DNA from 2 places in the Pseudoalteromonas sp. SM9913 genome. Region 2 is predicted to be linked to the other one. Evidence: predicted binding sites of a transcription regulator. Region 2 holds the regulator's gene; the other holds the start of a gene.

Region 1 (9,792 bases), 390 kb from region 2:
TTCAGCTTGCGCAATTAAGTAAGATAAATTATTGAGCGCTAAATTACCGGCAAGACCTTTTAAATTATGCAAAATATGAGCATTATGCTTATCGTTTAGCTTAGTGGTCGCCAAAGTTAGCATACTATTTTGATGCTGAGCTAAAAAGAGTACAACCTCTTTGAGATGTTTCTCTTTGCTGCCCCACATTTTTTCGCCTTTATTAAAATCTATACGAAGTTTTGAATCTATTGGATCGTTAGTTACTAACTGGCTGATAGTAAGCCCAAGCACCCGTGCTATTTCTTGGTTGAGTTGGTTTATGTCAACGGGTTTCGTTGTAAAACCATTCATACCCGCTTGTTTGGCTGTTAGCTTATCTTGCTGTAGCACACTGGCCGTTAAGGCAATTATTGGCGTGTGCTTTAGTTTTTTTTGCTGCTCTAAAGAGCGAATTGATGCTGTGGCACTGATCCCATCACATTTAGGCATATGAATATCCATTAGGATAATATCAAAGCGATGCTGATTAAACATGTCAATGGCCTCAAAACCATTATTTGCTTTACTTACCTGATGGCCTGCTTGGGAAAGCATAATAGTGAGTAGTTCGATATTTTGTTCAATATCATCCACCACTAAGATTTTTAATGGGGGTAAGCTAAATGCATTTTTACTAATGGCTTGCACCTGACTTTTTTCGCCTGGCTCAAGCCCAACAGTAAAGGAAAAACAGCTACCTTGACCAAGGGTACTTTGTGCATATATTTTGCCGCCCATTAATTCAACCAGCTGCTTACTAATTGTTGTGCCAAGCCCTGTGCCACCAAATCGGCGTGTTGTGGTGCCATCTGCTTGCTCAAAGGGTTTAAAAATAGCCTCAAGGCGACCTTTTTCGATACCTATACCACTATCTTGTACTTCAAATAAAATGGGTTGATTGGGTTTATGAGTAACCGAAACAGTAACATGGCCTTGCTCAGTAAACTTTATCGCATTGCCGATTAAATTGGTTAGCACTTGGCGTAAACGCGTATCATCACCAAAATAAAATGGATTTACATTGTCAGCTATTTTTAAAATAAGCTGTAAGTCTTTGCGTTTTGCATCAAGCCAAAATGTCGACACAATATTATCGAGCAATTCTTGCAAGTTAAAATGTACTTTTTGAATTTCGAGTTTACCTTTCTCTAGCTTTGCTGAGTCAAGGATATCGTTGAGTAAATGCAATAAAGAACGCGCAGCGTTATTAACGGTAATAATTTGTTTTTGTTGTTCTTTATTAAGCGGACTATCCATTAAAATATCACTAAAGCCAATAATTGCATTCATGGGGGTACGTATCTCATGGCTCATATTTGCCATAAAAGACTGTTTAGCTTGCGCGGCTGCTTCAGCCTCGTATTTAGCTTGCTTTAAGCTTTGCTCATATTCATGGCGCTTGGTTATATCAACTAAAACGCCATCAACCCAGCGTGTATCATCTTTAGAGTTAGTGATAATACTTGCTTGATCAAGTACCCAAATAATATTGCCGTTGCGATGGCGAATGCGATACTCAATTGAGTATTGACTGGTCGATGCAACTGCTTGATCAATCGCTAAAGAAATAGCCGCTTCATCTTCTTTAACAATAAGCTCGGCAAAGGTAATACGCTGCTCAGTAAATTCTTCAGCGCGATAACCCGTTAGTTCATAGACGCTAGGGCTGATAAACAACATACTCCAGTGTTCATCTAACAAGCAGCGAAATACCACACCGGGCATATTGTTCATCAAGGTACGGTATTGTCGCTCTTTTTCAATTAAGCTTTGTTGTAACGCTCTTTGCTCAGTTAAATCGGTAATAAAGCCCACAAACAATGTTTCAGTTTGTAATTGCTTTACTTCACCAATCCCTAAGCGAATTGGAAATTGATGACCATTTTTATGTTTTGCCCACACATCGCGATTAACACCAATAACACGTTTTACCTCATGGTTTGTTGTATTTTTTAAAAAAGCATCGTGTTGATTAGCAATATCATCAGCCATTAATATTTTTACATTCTGGCCAATGACCTCATTATCTTGCCAGCCAAAAATTGTTTCTGCGGCTTTATTAAAGCTCAAAATAGTGCCTTTAATATTGATAGTAACGATGCCGTCAATGGCAGTTGATAAAATAGCATCAAGGCGAGACTCTTCAGCTGATTTTTTCCCCAACAGCATTCTGTAACGGATCATGCCATTGATGATCACAACCACCGCTGTTAATAAAAGCGTGGCGAACGACACACTAATAGCAATAAAGGTTAGATGTGATTGGTTTGTTTGCTCGTTAATTATCGGGCTTGTTGCAATAAATCGCGTAGCAGCCATGCCCATATAATGCATACCAGCCACGGCAAGGCCAAGAATAAGGGCACAAATAATACGATTATGCACAGGCGTTAATTTTTTAAAGTGTGCTGGTAAATGAAAACGTGTATAGAGACTTATAAAAGACAGCAGCACTGCAACAACAATTGAAGCGCCAAACCATATTGGATCATAACGAAGTAAAGGACTTAATTGCATCGCGGCCATACCGCTGTAATGCATGGTGCCAACACCCGCGCCAAATAAAAGAGAGCTTAGAATTAAATTGATAATACGAGGCTTAGAGCTATATGTTTTCAAACAAGAAAAAGCAATGGTACATGCCAGTAAAGCCGGTATAAACGACACAAAAGTGAGTGTGGGATCGTATTCAATTGTAGTGCACAAAGAAAATGCCAGCATAGCAATAAAGTGCATGCTCCAGACCCCTCCGGCAAGGACTAAGGCTGCGGTTATATTGGCTAACTTTCGATAAGATTTAAAATGTGTATTATTTGCTAAATCGATAACGTGCAAAGAAAAATAAGCTGCAAAAATTGCGGTGAGTATAGATAGTGTCACTAAACTTGGGTCGTATACACCATTAATAATTAGGCTTGGATCTGGTTCGTTTATAAAAAAATTAGCTAACATCAATCATTCACATAATAACTCTTAAATTCAGTCTAATATAAAATACAATAATAATCACAAGGTATTGAGTTATAAATTACAAAAGTAACGTAAGTGTTTTAAGCTCTAAACCATACTATTTATTGAGTAGCACTAAATCCATTGTTATTAAAATGGCATTTAGTAGGGATTATTTATAGATTAGCCGTTATGGTACAAGGTAAAATAAAACCCAGTGGTTAATTATAAATAGGCAGCATTCATTGTTGGATTACACTTTAAAGCGAAGTAAGCGAAGAAAAACAGTGGCTATCAAAGTCGCACAACGTGAGCTTACGGTATATGCGCCCCATTTTGTAACGAAAACACAAATTAATGAATGGCTGTTAAGTAAACAGGACTGGATTGATGCTCAGTTACATAAGCAACAAATTCAAGCCGATACACGACAGTTTCCACTCAAAACCCAGAGTATTAAATTATTTAATGAAGCTGTAAATGTGCAATTTGAAAACGCAGCACGCACTCAATGGCAGCAGCACAATGAAAGCCAAACGCTGTTACTGAGTATTTCTTCACGTGTAAAGCATCAAACGCAAATGTATCAAAGTTTGCTAGAGCAGTTTTTGCATGAGAAATTAGAAAGTTATATTGAAATGCGAGTTAACGATTATTGTCAGCTGATGGGTGAAAAGCTACCGAGTAATATTCGTATTCAATTGTATAAACGTCGCTGGGGTAGTTGTAATCGCAGGCGTGAACTAACCTTCAACTTACACTTGGCAAGTGCACCGACATGGGTCATTGACTACGTGATTGTTCATGAATTAGCACATTTAAAATATTTAAATCACAGCGCTCAATTTTGGCAACGTGTGGGATTATTTTATTCAGATTATAAACAAGCAAGTAACTGGTTAAACAATCATGGTATGAGTTTACAGTGGGTATTTGAATAAAAAGAAATAAGGTAGAGAAGAGAAGTGGTGGAGGGAGCTGGATTCGAACCAGCGAAGGCTGAGCCGTCAGATTTACAGTCTGATCCCTTTGGCCGCTCGGGAACCCCTCCAATGCAACGCGGCAGATAATAGCAAACTTCTTATTTAAGTAAAGAAAAAAGCTAAAGAAAATTCAAATTTAGCCGATAAATACTTATTAATTAGTTAAATAGGCTAAAGTCTATGCAGATTGGTGATTTGTTAATCACGGAGAGCCAGTTAAAAACAAGGCTTAACGAAAGTGTGCACGAAAACCGCCGAGGCGAGTTTGCACTTTTATTAGCAATGCTCTCTCACGATGCACTCGATTTTAGTGAATTCCACCTACCCAAAAGTGACACTAAGCATTATCAAGCTAATGAAGATGCTCTGCGTAAACAATTTGGCGCAGGTCCAAAGCAGCCATTAGCGCCAGATACCTTTAATATGTTAATTGGTAAAAATAACACAGAGCTTTTAGCAAAAATGGGAAGCGCTGTAGGGATGAGTGATATAAAGTTAACTCAGTGCTTAAAGCCTGAGCCATTTAATATTCGTGATGATAAAAACCACATTCCACTGACTGTCATTGATAACTGTGAATTAGCGGTACGTCGACGAATCCAAAATACCAACATCGAGTTATCAAACCCTCAAATGGATGCGGTGACATTTTATGATGATTTACAAAATGAAGCTATCCACCAGCCATTACATTTGTTTAGTGCCTAATTATATGTGTTCAATTGCTGCTTTATACATGCCATTTGATTGTAATAAACTGTGTTTATAGTAGTAAGTAACTATTGGTTTTATAGGTGCTTTATTTTAATAACTGATTTAATATAAAAAAGCATCCAAAATTTAAATGCAATTGCTATAATGGCGCAAATGGTATGACATTAAATGCCATTATCATTAAACCAAGGTAATTAGGAACGTAATGAAGAAAACATTCACGCTGAATCATGAGAAAATCAAATACCCTCGTATGGTTGATGCTGCAAAGCATGAAGTGAAAAAATATTTGAAAAGAGAACGTAATAAAACTTTACCTGTTGATGCCGACTACTGGGCATTTGATTGTAAGTTTGGTAACACGGCTGAAGAAGCCCAAGTGGTTCACGTTGCTGAAATTAACAATCACATCAGTGAAATTGAAAAGCAAGGTTTAACTTCTTTTTACTTAGAGATTTTAGCAAGACCTGCACAGCGTCAAGATTTCGATGAAGATGATGGCGAGTAAAACGCTAATTTGCGTTTAGTGTAGTTTTTGAAAATGGGCCTTGTGGCCCATTTTTTGTAGATGAAGTTTATACACTATGACATTTTTTGTATTTTTTATTACTGCCACAAGGGCACGTATCATTACGTTTTACTTTAATATCGGCAACCGGTGTAATCTCACCATCAAGGTATCGCCATTGTCCATCTTCTTTAATAAACCTTGAATTTTCTGCCAACTCGCAATATAAATCTTGATAAAAGTAGTGAGCTTTAAATGTAACAAATCCTGTTTCATCATTATAACCAGAGTCTAATACGGCTAAGTTTATAAAACGGCAACTATTTGCAAAATCTTTAATTTCTGAAATTGAATTTTCAGTTTGTTTTTCTTTTGCATAACTTTCACGAACAAAAACCGCGTTTTTAACAGCATAAGCACTGTAGCGTGCACGCATAAGTTGCTCTGGTGTGTGTGGCTGTTTGGTTTTTAAATGAAAAGGCTCGCAGCAATCAGCATAAGGTTGCTGACTGCCACAAAAACATAATAGGGCGTTAGAAGTCATGATAAATGTACTGTGTATTAAAACGCTAGTTTATCAAGCTTATTGCGTAAGTGAAATCTCAGAATGAGCGCTTTTTTTGCTAAAGCAATACAACTTAGTGCGCGTATGGCTCAAGTTTAATGATAACTGCGACAGTTGTTGGTTATTTATTATGTCAGTCCAGGTGATCACCGCGGCAAAATTTCCATTGTGAAGTGCAGAACTTAAAACATACTCTAAATTAACTAAATGCTTTTGACGAATAACCAGTAATTTACTGGTATCAATTGAGCATGAATCAAGTAGCGCTTTGCTCGGTACGTTATCTGGTGCTATTAACAGTGTCCATGCGTTTAGGCTGTTGTATTGGTGTAATACTTTTAATAACTCAAACGTTGCTGAAATTTCATCTTCAATTTGTACAACGTTAACACAATCTGATTGGTCATCTTGCTGGTAGCTTTTAACTGTTCTTACGGTAATTGGCTGTAACATAATCTTCTCACTCACTGGGTTTTTATACAGTACATTCATACAGTAGTTTATACAGTTGTTTGGTGCAAGTGTTTTTTGCTATTTTTTTGTACAGTTATTCATCTTAAAACGCGACAGTTACTATAAATATATAAATAATCTATATATAACAATGGTTTAATTTTTATTGAAAGTTAATGCCCACAGAATTAATTTTAAGGCTGGGAGCAAATAAATACAGATGAACAGGGGGTATACAGTAGTTTAAATTAATTAAGCGTGCTTGTTTTGGCTATAAACGCTTAATTAATTTACAGATGAAATGAGTTTTAGGGCAGTGAAATTATTTTTCGCTACTAGAGGGGATCAAATGTGAAAATTGTAACTGGTGAATTTGTTCATACAGGCTGGCTGCGTAGCATTGAGCATCTTTAAGTCGTTTGGTACTAATATGTTTTCGTATATCGCTCATTGCTTCTATGGCGGGTTCATAGCCTTGACTACTGGCTAAGCTAAGCCACGCAGCACCATGAAATACACTTTGCGGCACACCTTGTCCTTTTATAAAAAACAGCCCTAAATAAAACTGCGCGCGATAATTTCCTGCCATTGCTGCCAAACGCATCCATTTTGCGGCTAAGGCGCCTTGTTCATTTTTAAGGTAATAAAGGGCTTTATTTAATGTGTCTTGATCGGTGTTTTTAGAGCTCGCAGGGAGATTTGCATCGCTTGGTTGCGTTACAAAAGAAAGAATGTTGTCTAATTGTTGCTCTAAGTCTTGGCCACTTGGTGTCGTTTTGATCATGCTACTTCGTTTGTTATTTTAATCACTTAGCTAGTTTAGTATATAGCAAGGTAAAATGTCCTGTAAAAAGTTATTTTTATGCTAAAATCTCGCCACTTTTTACAACCACAAGTTTATTATGCTCGAAGCCTTATTCAAAATCCGTGCAAATGATTCTTCGGTTCGCCGTGAATGTATTGCCGGTATGACTACATTTATTACGATGGTTTATATCGTATTCGTAAACCCAGCTATGCTTGCTGAAGCGGGTATGGACCAAGGTGCTGCCTTTGTTGCCACCTGTATTGCTGCTGCAATAGGGTGTTTTATTATGGGTTTGTGGGCCAATTATCCACTGGCATTGGCACCGGGTATGGGATTAAATGCATTTTTTACCTATGGTGTTGTATTAGGTATGGGTTATAGCTGGCAAGCTGCGTTGGGCGCGGTATTTATGTCAGGGTGTATATTTTTAATTCTAAGCTTATTTAAGGTGCGAGAGTGGATTATTAATGCAATCCCTCTGGTGCTCAAGCAAGCAATAGCAACGGGTATTGGCGCATTTTTAGCTCTCATCGCACTTAAAAGTGCCGGTATTATTGTATCAAGTCCTGCAACACTGGTGCAGTTGGGTGATATTACCTCGCCTGGTCCTTTATTGGCTATTTTCAGCTTTTTTGTTATTGCTGCACTGCTTTATCGCGATTTTAAAAGTGGCGTACTGATTAGTATTTTACTAGTCACCGCGATTGCTGTGTCTATGGGGTTAGTGGAGTATCATGGTGTTATTGCTATGCCACCTTCTATCATGCCGACCTTTATGCAACTGGACTTTAGTGCCGCGTTTGAACTGTCGATGTTGAGTGTTATTTTTGCGTTTTTATTCGTTGATTTGTTTGATACCTCAGGCACGTTAGTTGCGGTAACTCAGAAGGCTGGTTTAGCAGATAAAAACGGTAATATGCCGCGTTTAGGTCGTGCATTAAGCGCCGACAGCACAGCAACCATTGCAGGTGCAATGCTCGGTACTTCAACAACCACGTCATACATTGAGTCTGTTGCAGGTGTATCTGTTGGTGGTCGAACGGGTTTGACCGCTGTGGTTGTGGGTTGCTGCTTTTTACTGATGATGTTTTTTGCGCCTTTAGCTCAAATGGTGCCTGCATACGCAACCGCGGGAGCTATTTTATATGTATCTGTATTGATGCTACAAAACTTAAAGTTTGTAAATTGGGATGACATGACTGATGCAATTCCGGTGAGTGTTGTATTATTAATGACACCGCTGACGTTCTCAATTGCACACGGTATTGCACTTGGTTTTATTTCTTATACGGCGGTAAAAGTGCTGTGTGGCAAAAAAGATCAGGTAAGCATTAGTGTTTGGATTTTAACTGCCTTGTTTATTGTTAAGTTCGCATTTTTATCTTAATGCAGGCAGCTTGTTAGAATATGTATATGTCCTAGTATGTAAACACAAAGTGGGGCAAAATCCTATTCAAAAAAAAGCCCATGCAACTGCATGGGCTTTTTTATTTAGAAAGGAGTTACCATTTCTTTTTAGGTGCAAATAATACGTCTAAATCATCTTGCTCTTGTTCGTTCTTTTTCTTCAATGATGTAGCATTTGATGCCTTGAGTTCATTACTTATCGTTTCAAGGTAGCCTTCAACTTCAGCTCGTTTTGCCGTAATGTAATCGTCATTAAATGAAACACTGTTAAGTGTGGCAGCTGCTTTTTCAAAGTACTGCCTAGCAGAGCCTATCATTCCAGCTGTTTGCGCTGATAACCCTCGTTTTATTTGGCTTTCAATGTTGATTCTTAGTTGTAGCTTTTCAAGGCGTTTGTCTTCTGCAATAAATACCTGGCTGTCTACTTTGCCTTTATTATGCTCAGAACGAATAATAGTGCGTAACTTTTTAATGCCTTGTATCAGCGATATCAGTTGTTTGTCGTTGCCTGGTAATACAAAGCCATCTGAACCGTCTTGAATTGGGTTTTGTAGTCGCTCTTTTGCTTCTTTTAAGCGGTTTTTTAGTCCACTACCTCCGCTTGAAATAGACACCATTTGACTGAGTGCATCATGAATTCGTCGTTGTAATATTCGCTGAGTTGCCTCTGAAAGTGGAATGTTGGCGCTATTCATTAATGCTTCTTCGGTTTCTTCAATGATTGCTTTTTGTTTTGTTAACTCTTTGCGTCGTTCAGCTTCTTGTTTTTCTTTGTGTTGCTGAACAGCACTAACCCATAGTGCAATGACTATAAGTGCAACAATTAATACAATTATAATGGAAACTATCATGTTATAATTCTCAAATTCTTAACCTTATTATCTAATCTTACATTAAATATATAAAAGGTGGGAAACTTTGCTCAGATTAACTGAAAAAAGCGTCACCATAAAGCGTTTAAATCTTAATATGTTATGTTTCGATTGCTGATAATCATTGCTACCTCAAGTTTATTTATTGTGTTAACCTGAAATTTCAACAAATTAATTGTTATATTATGTAACATTAATCAGCCTTTTATATAGCTACCTATAGTTAGGGTGCGCTTTTATCTGTCAATGTGAATTATAACGAAACTACATAGCCATGAAATTACAACAACTTAGATATATCGTAGAAGTTCAAAATCATAAATTAAATGTTTCAGCTACGGCTGAGAGTTTATTTACCTCCCAGCCTGGTATTTCTAAGCAAGTACGTATGTTAGAAGATGAGCTCGGTGTACAAATTTTTGGCCGCAGTGGTAAGCATTTAACTCATGTTACAGGCGCTGGCGAGGAAATCATTAACATATCACGCGAAATACTCTCAAAAGTTGAGGGTA
Region 2 (9,792 bases):
ACCATCAGCACACCTAAAACAGGTGGGCAATCTAAAATTGCGTAATCGTAATACTCGCTAATTTTAGCCAGTGTTTTTTTTAAAATCAGGCCCATTCCCGTTTTATTACCCATGCTACGGTCAAGTGTCGCGATCGCCATAGTTGCAGGTAAAATATCAAGATTTTCAATTGTTGAGGGGCATAATGCTTGCAATATTTCTTCGCTTTTCATACTCGAGCTGCGAGTAAAAATATCGTAAACACTGACCTCTAAATCTTCTGAATCAATACCAAAGTAATAGGTTAGTGAAGCATGAGGATCTGTATCAATCAATAACACGCGCTTGCCTTGAAGCGCAAGGATCCCTGCAAGGCTAACCGCTGTAGTGGTTTTGCCTACTCCCCCTTTTTGATTGGCTACTGTCCAAACTTTCACATTACATCCTAATTACTGTTCGTTGCGCGTTGTAACACGGATGCCACCATGCGGTAAACGGATTATTTTTATTGTATCGTCTTGGGCAGGTAGCTCAATTTCTGGCTGACTTTGCTCTGATACTGAAATTGATGATTTCGTTTGTTCATCAGAGGGCTTTGGTACTAAACCATATTTAGAAAGTGCAATCACGACTTTACGGTTTTCAGCACGCCCAGCTTCGGTATTATTATCGGCAAAGGGCGAGTATTGACCATACCCCTCAATGGCCATGCGCGCGGATTCAATGCCCAAACGCTCTAGCTCAACTAATATTGAGGTTGCACGCGCCACTGATAACTCCCAATTAGAACGAAATATTTCATTTCGTATGGTTTCGTTATCTGTATACCCGCGTACTCTTATATAGTTATCGACTGATGCGATGATTGCTTCAATTTTTTTTACAATCTCTTTGGCCTTGTTATGTGCAACAGCACTACCACTGGCAAACAACAATCCGGAATTGAGCTCAATAACCAACCAGTCTTGGCTTAGTTCTAAGCTAGCCTCGCCACTGCGTATCTCATCAATCAGCGACGATTGTAATTTAGCCAATAAACTATCCAGCGGCTTACCTAAGTGGCGTTGACTAATATTGCTATTGTCACTTTGACCATCGAGTAACATTGGGCCTTGCTCTAGCTCTTGAATACTTTCGCCATAGAGAATTTCAGCCTCAGGGGTCACCCTTTCAAGCAATAAAGCATCACCATTTACCCCGTTACCCTGCTGAGAATATTGTTTTGCAGACTTATCAAAAACATGCTCAAGAGAATCAGATAAAACCTTGATGTTGTCTTCTTTGTTTATCGCAATTGCATACAATACAACAAAAAATGCAAACATTATGGTCATATAATCCGCATAAGAAACTAACCAACGCTCAGTATGTTGGCTCTTTAATTGGTGATGACGTAAGCGACGGCGTAACATAGGCGCTAATGGGCCTGTAAAATTGGACGTTCAACGCGGTAGGCTTCAAGCTTTAGTTCAATATTAATAGGGCTCTCACCTTGGCTAATAGCAATTACACCTTCCGCTAACATTTCGTGATAAAGCATCTTTTGTTCAACCCGTTGCTTTAGCTTATTGGCCATAGGTAAAAATAATAAATTAGCCAAACCAACACCATATATAGTTGCAATGAACGCGGTGGCAATACCCGTTCCTAACTGCTCAGGATCGTTAATAAATGACATGGCTTGAATAAGCCCAAGTACCGCACCTAAAATACCAATAGTTGGGCTATACCCACCCATTGCTTCATATACCCGGCTAGCATCAAGTAATCGTTCTCGCTCAAGTAATAAGTCAATCTCGAGGGTATCGCGTAGTTTTTGCTCTGAACAGCCATCAACTAATAAACTCAGTCCTTTGGCAGCATAGGGATCTGAATGCGCAAGTGCTTCGTTTTCTAATGCTAAATACCCTTCTTGACGGGCTTTATGCGACCAACGTTTTACTTGCTCAATAGCATCTTCAATATCATGGTCGTCGGTAACAAAAACCCAATGAGTAATACTAAGCATTTTTTTAAATGTATTGGCTGATGTTTGTAGCATCACCGCACCTAATGTACCGCCTAATACAATAATTAGTGCAGGCCCATTAAACAGCGCAGATACCACACCTCCCTCTAAAGAATAACCGATTGCAATAGCACCTAATGCAACCAGTAATCCTAAAACAGAAAGCTTATCCACAGCCAACCTCTCTTTTTAAACGTGCAGCCACATCATGAAGGCTAATGCTTTCGCTCGCTAAACCTGCACTGGCTATAGCCTGAGGCATACCATAGACAACACAGCTTTTTTCATCCTGAGCCCAAATTGTAGCGCCAGTTTGCTTAAGCATGCGAGCACCATCACGACCATCTGCACCCATGCCTGTCAAAATAATGGCAAGCACATCACCTTGATACGCTTTGGCCGCACTGGCAAAGGTAATATCAACACTTGGTTTATAGTTTACTCGTTCATTTTTATCTTCAAACACACGAAGGGTTCTATTAGAGCCACGTCCTTCTACCATCATTTGCTGGCCACCTGGCGCTAAATAAGCGCACCCAGGTTGCAATCTATCGCCTTGCTGCGCTTCTTTTACCTTAATCTTACACAAGCCATCTAAGCGAGTAGCAAAGGCCGGGGTAAATGCAGCAGGCATATGCTGTATAAGTAAAATAGGGTGTGGAAAATTAGCAGGTAATTGCGTCAAAATAGTTTGCAGTGCAACCGGCCCACCTGTGGATGTACCAATAGCAACTAACTGATACTGCTTACCACTGGCACGCGCTGAGGCACTGCTGCTAGTAGGTGCAGGACTCGCATTATTAAAGCTACGATCAGGTTGAACTATCGGCTTTTTAGCAAGGTTAGAAAAGCGCTCAGAGCTGTTTGACGCTGGTTTACTAATACTTGGAGATGGGGCCGTTCTCGTAATTCTTCCAATACGCTGGCGGCCTATTTCCTTAACCTTATTTTGCAATAACTTAATTGCATCATCGTTATTGCGAGCAATATCTTCAAACTTTTTAGGTAAAAAGTCCATCGCCCCAGCATCAAGCGCATCCAAAGTGGCAGATGCCCCTGCTCGTGTTAACGATGAAAACATTAAAATAGGTGTTGGATTACTCGCCATGATCTCTTTCACAGCACTAATACCATCCAGCACCGGCATTTCAACATCCATGGTGATAACATCAGGACGTAACTGAGCTGTTTTTTCGACGGCCTCTCGGCCATTTACAGCAAAGCCTATTACCTCAATGCCGCTGTCTTGTTCAAGAATTTCACTCACTCTGCGGCGAAAAAAGCTTGAATCATCAACTACTAAAACTTTAACAGCCATTTCGCTCTCTTATTCAATGAATGGGTAGGCATAAGTTTATACCTACTTTTTATTATCCAGCGTAATGCTTTAGCATACTCGGTACATCTAATATCAGTGCAATTCCACCATCAGAGGTAATAGTCGCACCCGCCATACCCGGCGTACCTTGCAATAATGCATCTAGAGGCTTGATCACCACTTCTTCTTGACCTATTAGTGAATCAACAACGAACCCTACTTTTTGAGTCCCTATTTGCACAATAACGACATGCCCTTGTGCTTTTCGCTGACCTCTATCAGCGCCTTTTATAAGCCAATGTTCAAGGTAGAATAATGGAATCGACTTTTTACGAACAATAATCGTTAGCTGGCCATCAACCACATTAGTTTTTGTTAAATCTAAGTGGAATATTTCACTTACACCCGCTAGCGGCAAGGCAAAGGTTTGCTCTCCCACCACCACCATTAAGGTAGGCAATATCGCAAGTGTTAGTGGAACTTTGATTTCTAAAGTAGTCCCTACGCCCATTTCTGATTTTATGTTAACCGAGCCATTGAGCTGAGTGATTTTTGTTTTAACCACATCCATACCAACACCACGGCCAGAAATATCTGAGATTTCTTCTTTGGTTGAAAACCCAGGTGCAAAAATAAGGTTATAAGCTTCAGTATCAGAAAGACGACTCGCTTGGTCGTGATCAAGCACCCCTTTACTAATCGCAATCTTTTTAAGCTTTTCAGCATCCATACCGGCACCATCATCTTGGATGGTAAGTAGAATATGATCACCCTGTTGCGAAGCTGATAAAGTCACCGTACCTGTTCTAGGTTTACCCGATGCTTCACGAATATCGGGCATTTCAATACCATGGTCGACCGAGTTGCGAACCAAATGCACCAATGGATCGGCCAATGCTTCCACTAAATTTTTATCTAAATCGGTGTCTTCACCGACAAGTAATAAATTAATATCTTTTTTAAGTGTTCGTGCTAAGTCACGTACAACACGAGGAAAACGGCCAAATACTTTTTTAATTGGCTGCATTCGTGTTTGCATTACTGCACCTTGGATATCAGCAGTCACAACATCTAAGTTGGAAATAGCTTTACCCATAGCCTCGCTATCAGAATTAGTCGCCAAACTCACTAAGCGATTTCGCACAAGTACTAACTCGCCCACCATGTTCATTATTTGGTCTAGGCGTTTGGTATCAACACGTACTGTTGTTTCTGCCGGTGGAGGCGCTGCTTTTTTAGGCGGCGCAGCTTTAGCTGCTTGTGCCGCAGGAGCAGGCTTAGCTGGCTCTGGTTTAGGCTGTGGCTTAGCTGCAGCAACTGGTTCTGGCTTTTTAGCTGCCACTGGTTCTGGTTTACTTACAGGAGCCGGTGTTTCTATCGACTTAGGTGCACCTTTACCATGAAGTTCATCAAGTAACGCTTCAAACTCGTCGTCACTTATTTCATCATCGCCCGAGCTTTGCTCGTTACTTGGTGGAGCCACAGGGGCTGATGGTGTTTGTTGTGGTGTACTTGCGGTTGCTTGGCTCACTTCGCCAAAGCTGCCTACACCATGAAGTTCATCCAATAAGCTGTCAAACTCATCGTCAGTTATATCACCACTGACATCATTGTCACTTGATGATGATTGTTTTTCTTGTGGGGCTTGCCCTTTTCCATGAAGTTCATCAAGTAGGCTTTCGAATTCGTCTTCGGTTATTTCATCAATCTGAGACTCAGTACTGCTGCTATCTGGGCCGCTAAATAATTCATCAAAAGCAAACGGGTCTTCTTCAGCATCGTTGCTCGGTTGCTCTGCAACTGGTTCGGGCTCTACCGATGGGGTTTCGACAGGAGCTATATCTTCAACCACAGAATCGCCGGCAAGCTCTTCTGCTGTCGGTGGCTGTCCAAGTTTGTGAAGTACTGCAAGTAATTCTGGATCAGCAGGCTCTGGCTGGTCACGATTTTTAATCGTGGCAAACATTTCATTAATGGTATCCAGTGCTTGTAAAATCACATCCATTAATTCAGAGTTAACTGTTCTTACACCTTGGCGCAGTAAATCAAACACATTTTCAGCACCATGACATGCATCAACAAGCTCTGTCATAGCCAAAAAGCCAGCGCCACCCTTTACAGTGTGGAAACCGCGAAATATTGCGTTTAGTAGCTCAGTATCATCTGGGTTGTTTTCCAGTTCTACTAACTGTTCAGATAAAAGCTCAAGGATTTCTCCGGCCTCTACTAAAAAGTCTTGTAAAATATCTTCATCGACTTCAAAGCTCATGCAGTACTCTCCTATTAGAAGCCCAAACTTGATAATAGATCATCAACTTCATCTTGATCAGATACAACATCATTACGCGTTTCTTTATCAATAATAGGCCCTTCGGGACCTGCTAGTGTTTGTGCAACAATGGGATCTTCTATTTTTTCTGGTTGTTCAGTTGGTTCAACCTCACCACCTTGCGCTGCAAATGCAGTCAACAGGTGAATTAAACTTTCTTCAACTTCACGGACAAGTTCAATAACACGGCGAATAACCTGACCGGTTAAATCTTGATAGTCTTGAGCCATCAGCACATTAGTCATCAGCATTTGTAACTCATCGGTTTTGTGATGAGAACTGCTCATAAACTTATCAATACTATGACAAAGTGATTTAAACTCACCAAGCTCTATTTCGCGGTTCATTAAACGATCCCACGTTGGCTTGATATCAGCTATTTCGTCAGCGATTTCTTGTGCTAATGGTAAGCTTGCTTCAACCGCATCCATTGTCTTATTGGCTGCGTTTTCTGTCATTTCCATGACATAGTTAAGGCGTTTTTTTGCGTCAGGGATGGCATCAGTGGTAATGTCTGTTAAACGCGTGTCTAACTCGAAACTTTTTAAAGCTTCGTGCAGTTGACGCGTCAACTTACCCACCTCAGCAAATAACTGTGATTGCTCTTGTGAAGCTGTTTCTAAAATTAACTGATTCGCTTTATCTTGCTCACCATTTTCTAAAAAAACAACTAACTGGCGAGCTTGTTCTAAAGTAATCTGAGGCGCAGCAGGTGCTGACATAAGCCTCTCCCTCTCATTAACCTAAGCGTTCGAACACTTTTTCTAATTTAGTTTTCAATGTACCTGCAGTAAATGGTTTAACAATATAACCATTAACACCTGCTTGGGCCGCAGCAATTATTTGTTCTTTTTTAGCTTCTGCTGTAACCATTAAAACAGGAATATGCTTTAATTTTTCATCAGCTCGAATTGCCCTCAAAAGATCAATACCTTGCATGCCTGGCATATTCCAATCTGTTACAACAAAATCAAACGCTTGATTTTGCAACATAGGCAAAGCAGTTGACCCGTCATCTGCTTCTTGAACATTGGTAAAACCTAAATCGCGCAACAGGTTTTTAATAATACGTCTCATTGTTGAGAAATCATCAACAACAAGAATTTTAATGTTTTTATCCAAAACATCCTCCAGTGAGGCCTGAACCTTTATTTACTTACTTCTAGTTTATCCAGTCATTGATTTTTGCTTTAAGCTTAATCATCGCCTGACCATGTATCTGACTTACACGCGATTCACTTACATCGAGTATATGCCCAATTTCTTTTAAATTCATCTCATCGTTATAGTACAAAGAAAGCACCATTGCATCTTTTTCCGGTAACGACTTTATTGCACTGAGTAAAGACTCATTAAACCGTTCATTTTTAACATTATTGAACGGTTTGTCTAGTGCTAAATCTTGGCCATGAGGTGTAATCACATCGTCATCTATACCAAGGTCTTCAATACCTAACACTTTGCTTACATTTACATCGTTTAAAATATGATGGTACTCATTTAGCGAAATTTCAAGTTTTTCAGCAACTTCACTATCTTTAGGTTCACGGTTTAAACTGTTCTCAAGCGCAACAATAGTCTCTGCAACCAAACGGCTTTTTCTGTGAACTGAACGTGGAACCCAATCGCCTCGGCGCATTTCGTCTATCATCGCACCACGAATACGAATACCGGCAAAGGTTTCAAAGCTTGCGCCTTTGCTCGCATCAAAGTTTTTTGAAGCTTCAATTAAACCAATCATACCCGATTGAATTAAATCATCTAGCTGCACACTGGCCGGTAAACGAGCAATTAAATGGCACGCCACTTTTTTGACTAATGAGGCATGCTTTTCAACAATCATATTTAAATTTTGTGTTGACTGATATCCCATAGCTCTATTCACCGGTATTGTCATTGTTAGTTACTAACTAGTTTCTCAATGAAAAACTCTAAATGACCCGAGGCTTGACTAGGTGTTGGCCACTTAGCAATTTTTGTAGCCAGTGTTTTAAAAGCAATTGCAGCAGGCGACCCAGGAAAAACCTCAACAATTACTTTTTGGCGGCGCGTTGATTTGCGCATATTTTCATCATATGGAACCGTTGCAACCAACTCCATTGATATATCTAAAAATCGGTCGGTAACCTTTGAAAGTTTTGCAAACAATTCCTGCCCTTCGCGTAAACTACGCACCATATTGGCAACAATTTTAAATTTATAAACGCCGTGCTCACGGCTAAGTACTTTAATTAAAGCATAGGCATCGGTAATTGATGTAGGCTCATCACATACCACCACAACCACATCTTGCGCTGCGCGAGAAAAACTCAGCACCATATCGGAAATACCCGCAGCGGTATCAACAATTAAAATATCAAAGTCGGTGTTAAGTTCACTAAATGCACGAATAAGTCCAGCGTGCTCTGAGGGTGATAACTCAACCATACTTTGCGAACCCGATGTTGCAGGCACTATTTTTATGCCTGCGGGACCTTCGACTAAAATATCATCAAGTTCACATTCGCCCGATAAAACATGAGATAAATTACGCTCAACGCGCAGTCCAAGCATCACATCACAATTCGCTAATCCTAAATCAGCATCTAGTACAAGCACACGTTTGCCTTGTTGGCCTAACGCGATTGCCGTGTTAAGGGATACGTTCGTTTTACCCACTCCACCTTTGCCGCCGGTGACAGCGATAACTTTTACGCCGTTATTATTATTCTTGCTCATTTTGCGAAGGCCGCTTGCTTGATCTAAAACTGTGTTAATCATACATCTCTACTGTGCTCGACGCCACTGATTGGTGTCGTGATTGTTGTGCTTTTATTCTTTTTAAATACAATTGCTCAGCTTTTTTTACTAGTTTTTCGGCATTTGCCACTCTAATATCTTCTGGTACTCGCTGACCGTTAGTAAGATACCCTATTGGGAGACGATTTTGAATCGCAATACTAATAATCTCACCTAAACTCAATGACTCATCAAGTTTAGTAAAAATACATCCGCTTAGCTGTACTTTTTTAAAGTGCCTTACTGTTTCTTGTAATACATTAATTTGCGCCGTCGCACTTAATACTAAATAACTACGTATATCAACACGCTGATTACGCATTAAGGTGTTTAACTGCTCGGTTAAGCGTAAATCACGTTGACTCATTCCCGCTGTATCAATTAAGACTAGACGTTTATTTCGTAAATGGTATAAAACTTCTGCTAATTCATTTGCATCTTTAACTTGTTTAACGCCACAACCTATAATACGACCATACGTTGCTAGCTGCTCATAAGCACCAATACGGTAAGTATCGGTAGTAATAAGCGCTACTTTATCGGCACCGTATTTTTGTGCACCCAATGCTGCCAGTTTTGCAACTGTGGTGGTTTTACCCACGCCTGTAGGCCCGACTAACGCAAAAACACCGCCTTGGCGAAGTATTTCGTTGTTCGTAGTTTGCATTTGATCTTCAACCATGTTCAATAAAGCTTTCCAGCCTTGTTGGCGAGACACATCGTCTGGTACAAAACATGCCATTTGCTCAGCAACATTTTTCTCTATCCCCATACCGACTAAGCGGTCAATCATACATGCACGGGTCGGGTCGCGACGTGCCATATCTTGCTGCATTAAACCTGATACTTGGTGCTCTAATAGTTGACGAATTGCGTTCATTTCTTCACGCATTGTGCTGATGTCACTGGATTCTTTATGCATTGTTTGCTGACGCGGTGCGCTAGGTGAATCTAAATCGTCAAAGCCACTGTCTAAATCGTCAAAACCTAAGCTATCGGCTTGGGTGCGAGGGCGCACTGGCGCGCTTTGTTCACGTTCAAACATATTTTTAGGTCGTGATTGCACAGGCTCTTGTTCTTGATAGTGACCAGAAGTGTCAATGCCAGAGTGTGAAAACATTGAAGCAAGCTCTGCTGAACGAGGACGTGGAGACTGACGCTCTAGTAAGGCTTGTAAGCTATCTGCAACCTTTGCTTGTGGCTTAGGTTGAGCGCGTTGCGGTTCTGGTTTAACAAAATTATGTGAACTTTGCTCAGTATGTGCAAATGAAGCTCTTGCAGCGGGTTGGCTTTGAGGCTGCTCTGGCGGTTTTGTCGCTGCTTTGTCGTAATCAACTGCAGCAACAATTTCAACGCCATTAGCTAGTTTTTTATTTGACA

The links. Region 2 encodes FliA, which starts transcription of late flagellar genes. Its sites were predicted from a motif close to CTAAAGNTNNNNNNNNNNNNGCCGATA; they were not measured.
Region 1: the regulator FliA is predicted to act here: its motif matches at 4,073-4,099, upstream of PSM_RS09110 (VC2046/SO_2500 family protein).

What each region holds. Positions count from the first base shown of each region.
Region 1 is NC_014803.1:1,997,972-2,007,763, reverse strand. It holds gene PSM_RS09125 (PAS domain S-box protein) at 1-2,973, opposite strand, end outside; gene PSM_RS09120 (M48 family metallopeptidase) at 3,219-3,911, shown strand; tRNA gene PSM_RS09115 (tRNA-Tyr) at 3,937-4,021, opposite strand; gene PSM_RS09110 (VC2046/SO_2500 family protein) at 4,134-4,661, shown strand; gene PSM_RS09105 (DUF6172 family protein) at 4,873-5,175, shown strand; gene PSM_RS09100 (YchJ family protein) at 5,243-5,719, opposite strand; gene PSM_RS09095 (SulA-like leucine-rich domain-containing protein) at 5,759-6,193, opposite strand; gene PSM_RS09090 (tetratricopeptide repeat protein) at 6,516-6,977, opposite strand; gene PSM_RS09085 (NCS2 family permease) at 7,096-8,388, shown strand; gene PSM_RS09080 (hypothetical protein) at 8,504-9,259, opposite strand; gene cysB (HTH-type transcriptional regulator CysB) at 9,555-9,792, shown strand, end outside.
Region 2 is NC_014803.1:2,385,029-2,394,820, forward strand. It holds gene PSM_RS10905 (ParA family protein) at 1-416, opposite strand, end outside; gene PSM_RS10910 (flagellar motor protein MotB) at 429-1,391, opposite strand; gene PSM_RS10915 (flagellar motor protein) at 1,397-2,161, opposite strand; gene PSM_RS10920 (protein-glutamate methylesterase/protein-glutamine glutaminase) at 2,154-3,305, opposite strand; gene PSM_RS10925 (chemotaxis protein CheA) at 3,358-5,574, opposite strand; gene PSM_RS10930 (protein phosphatase CheZ) at 5,589-6,356, opposite strand; gene cheY (chemotaxis response regulator CheY) at 6,373-6,756, opposite strand; gene PSM_RS10940 (RNA polymerase sigma factor FliA) at 6,797-7,507, opposite strand; gene PSM_RS10945 (MinD/ParA family ATP-binding protein) at 7,534-8,394, opposite strand; gene flhF (flagellar biosynthesis protein FlhF) at 8,387-9,792, opposite strand, start outside.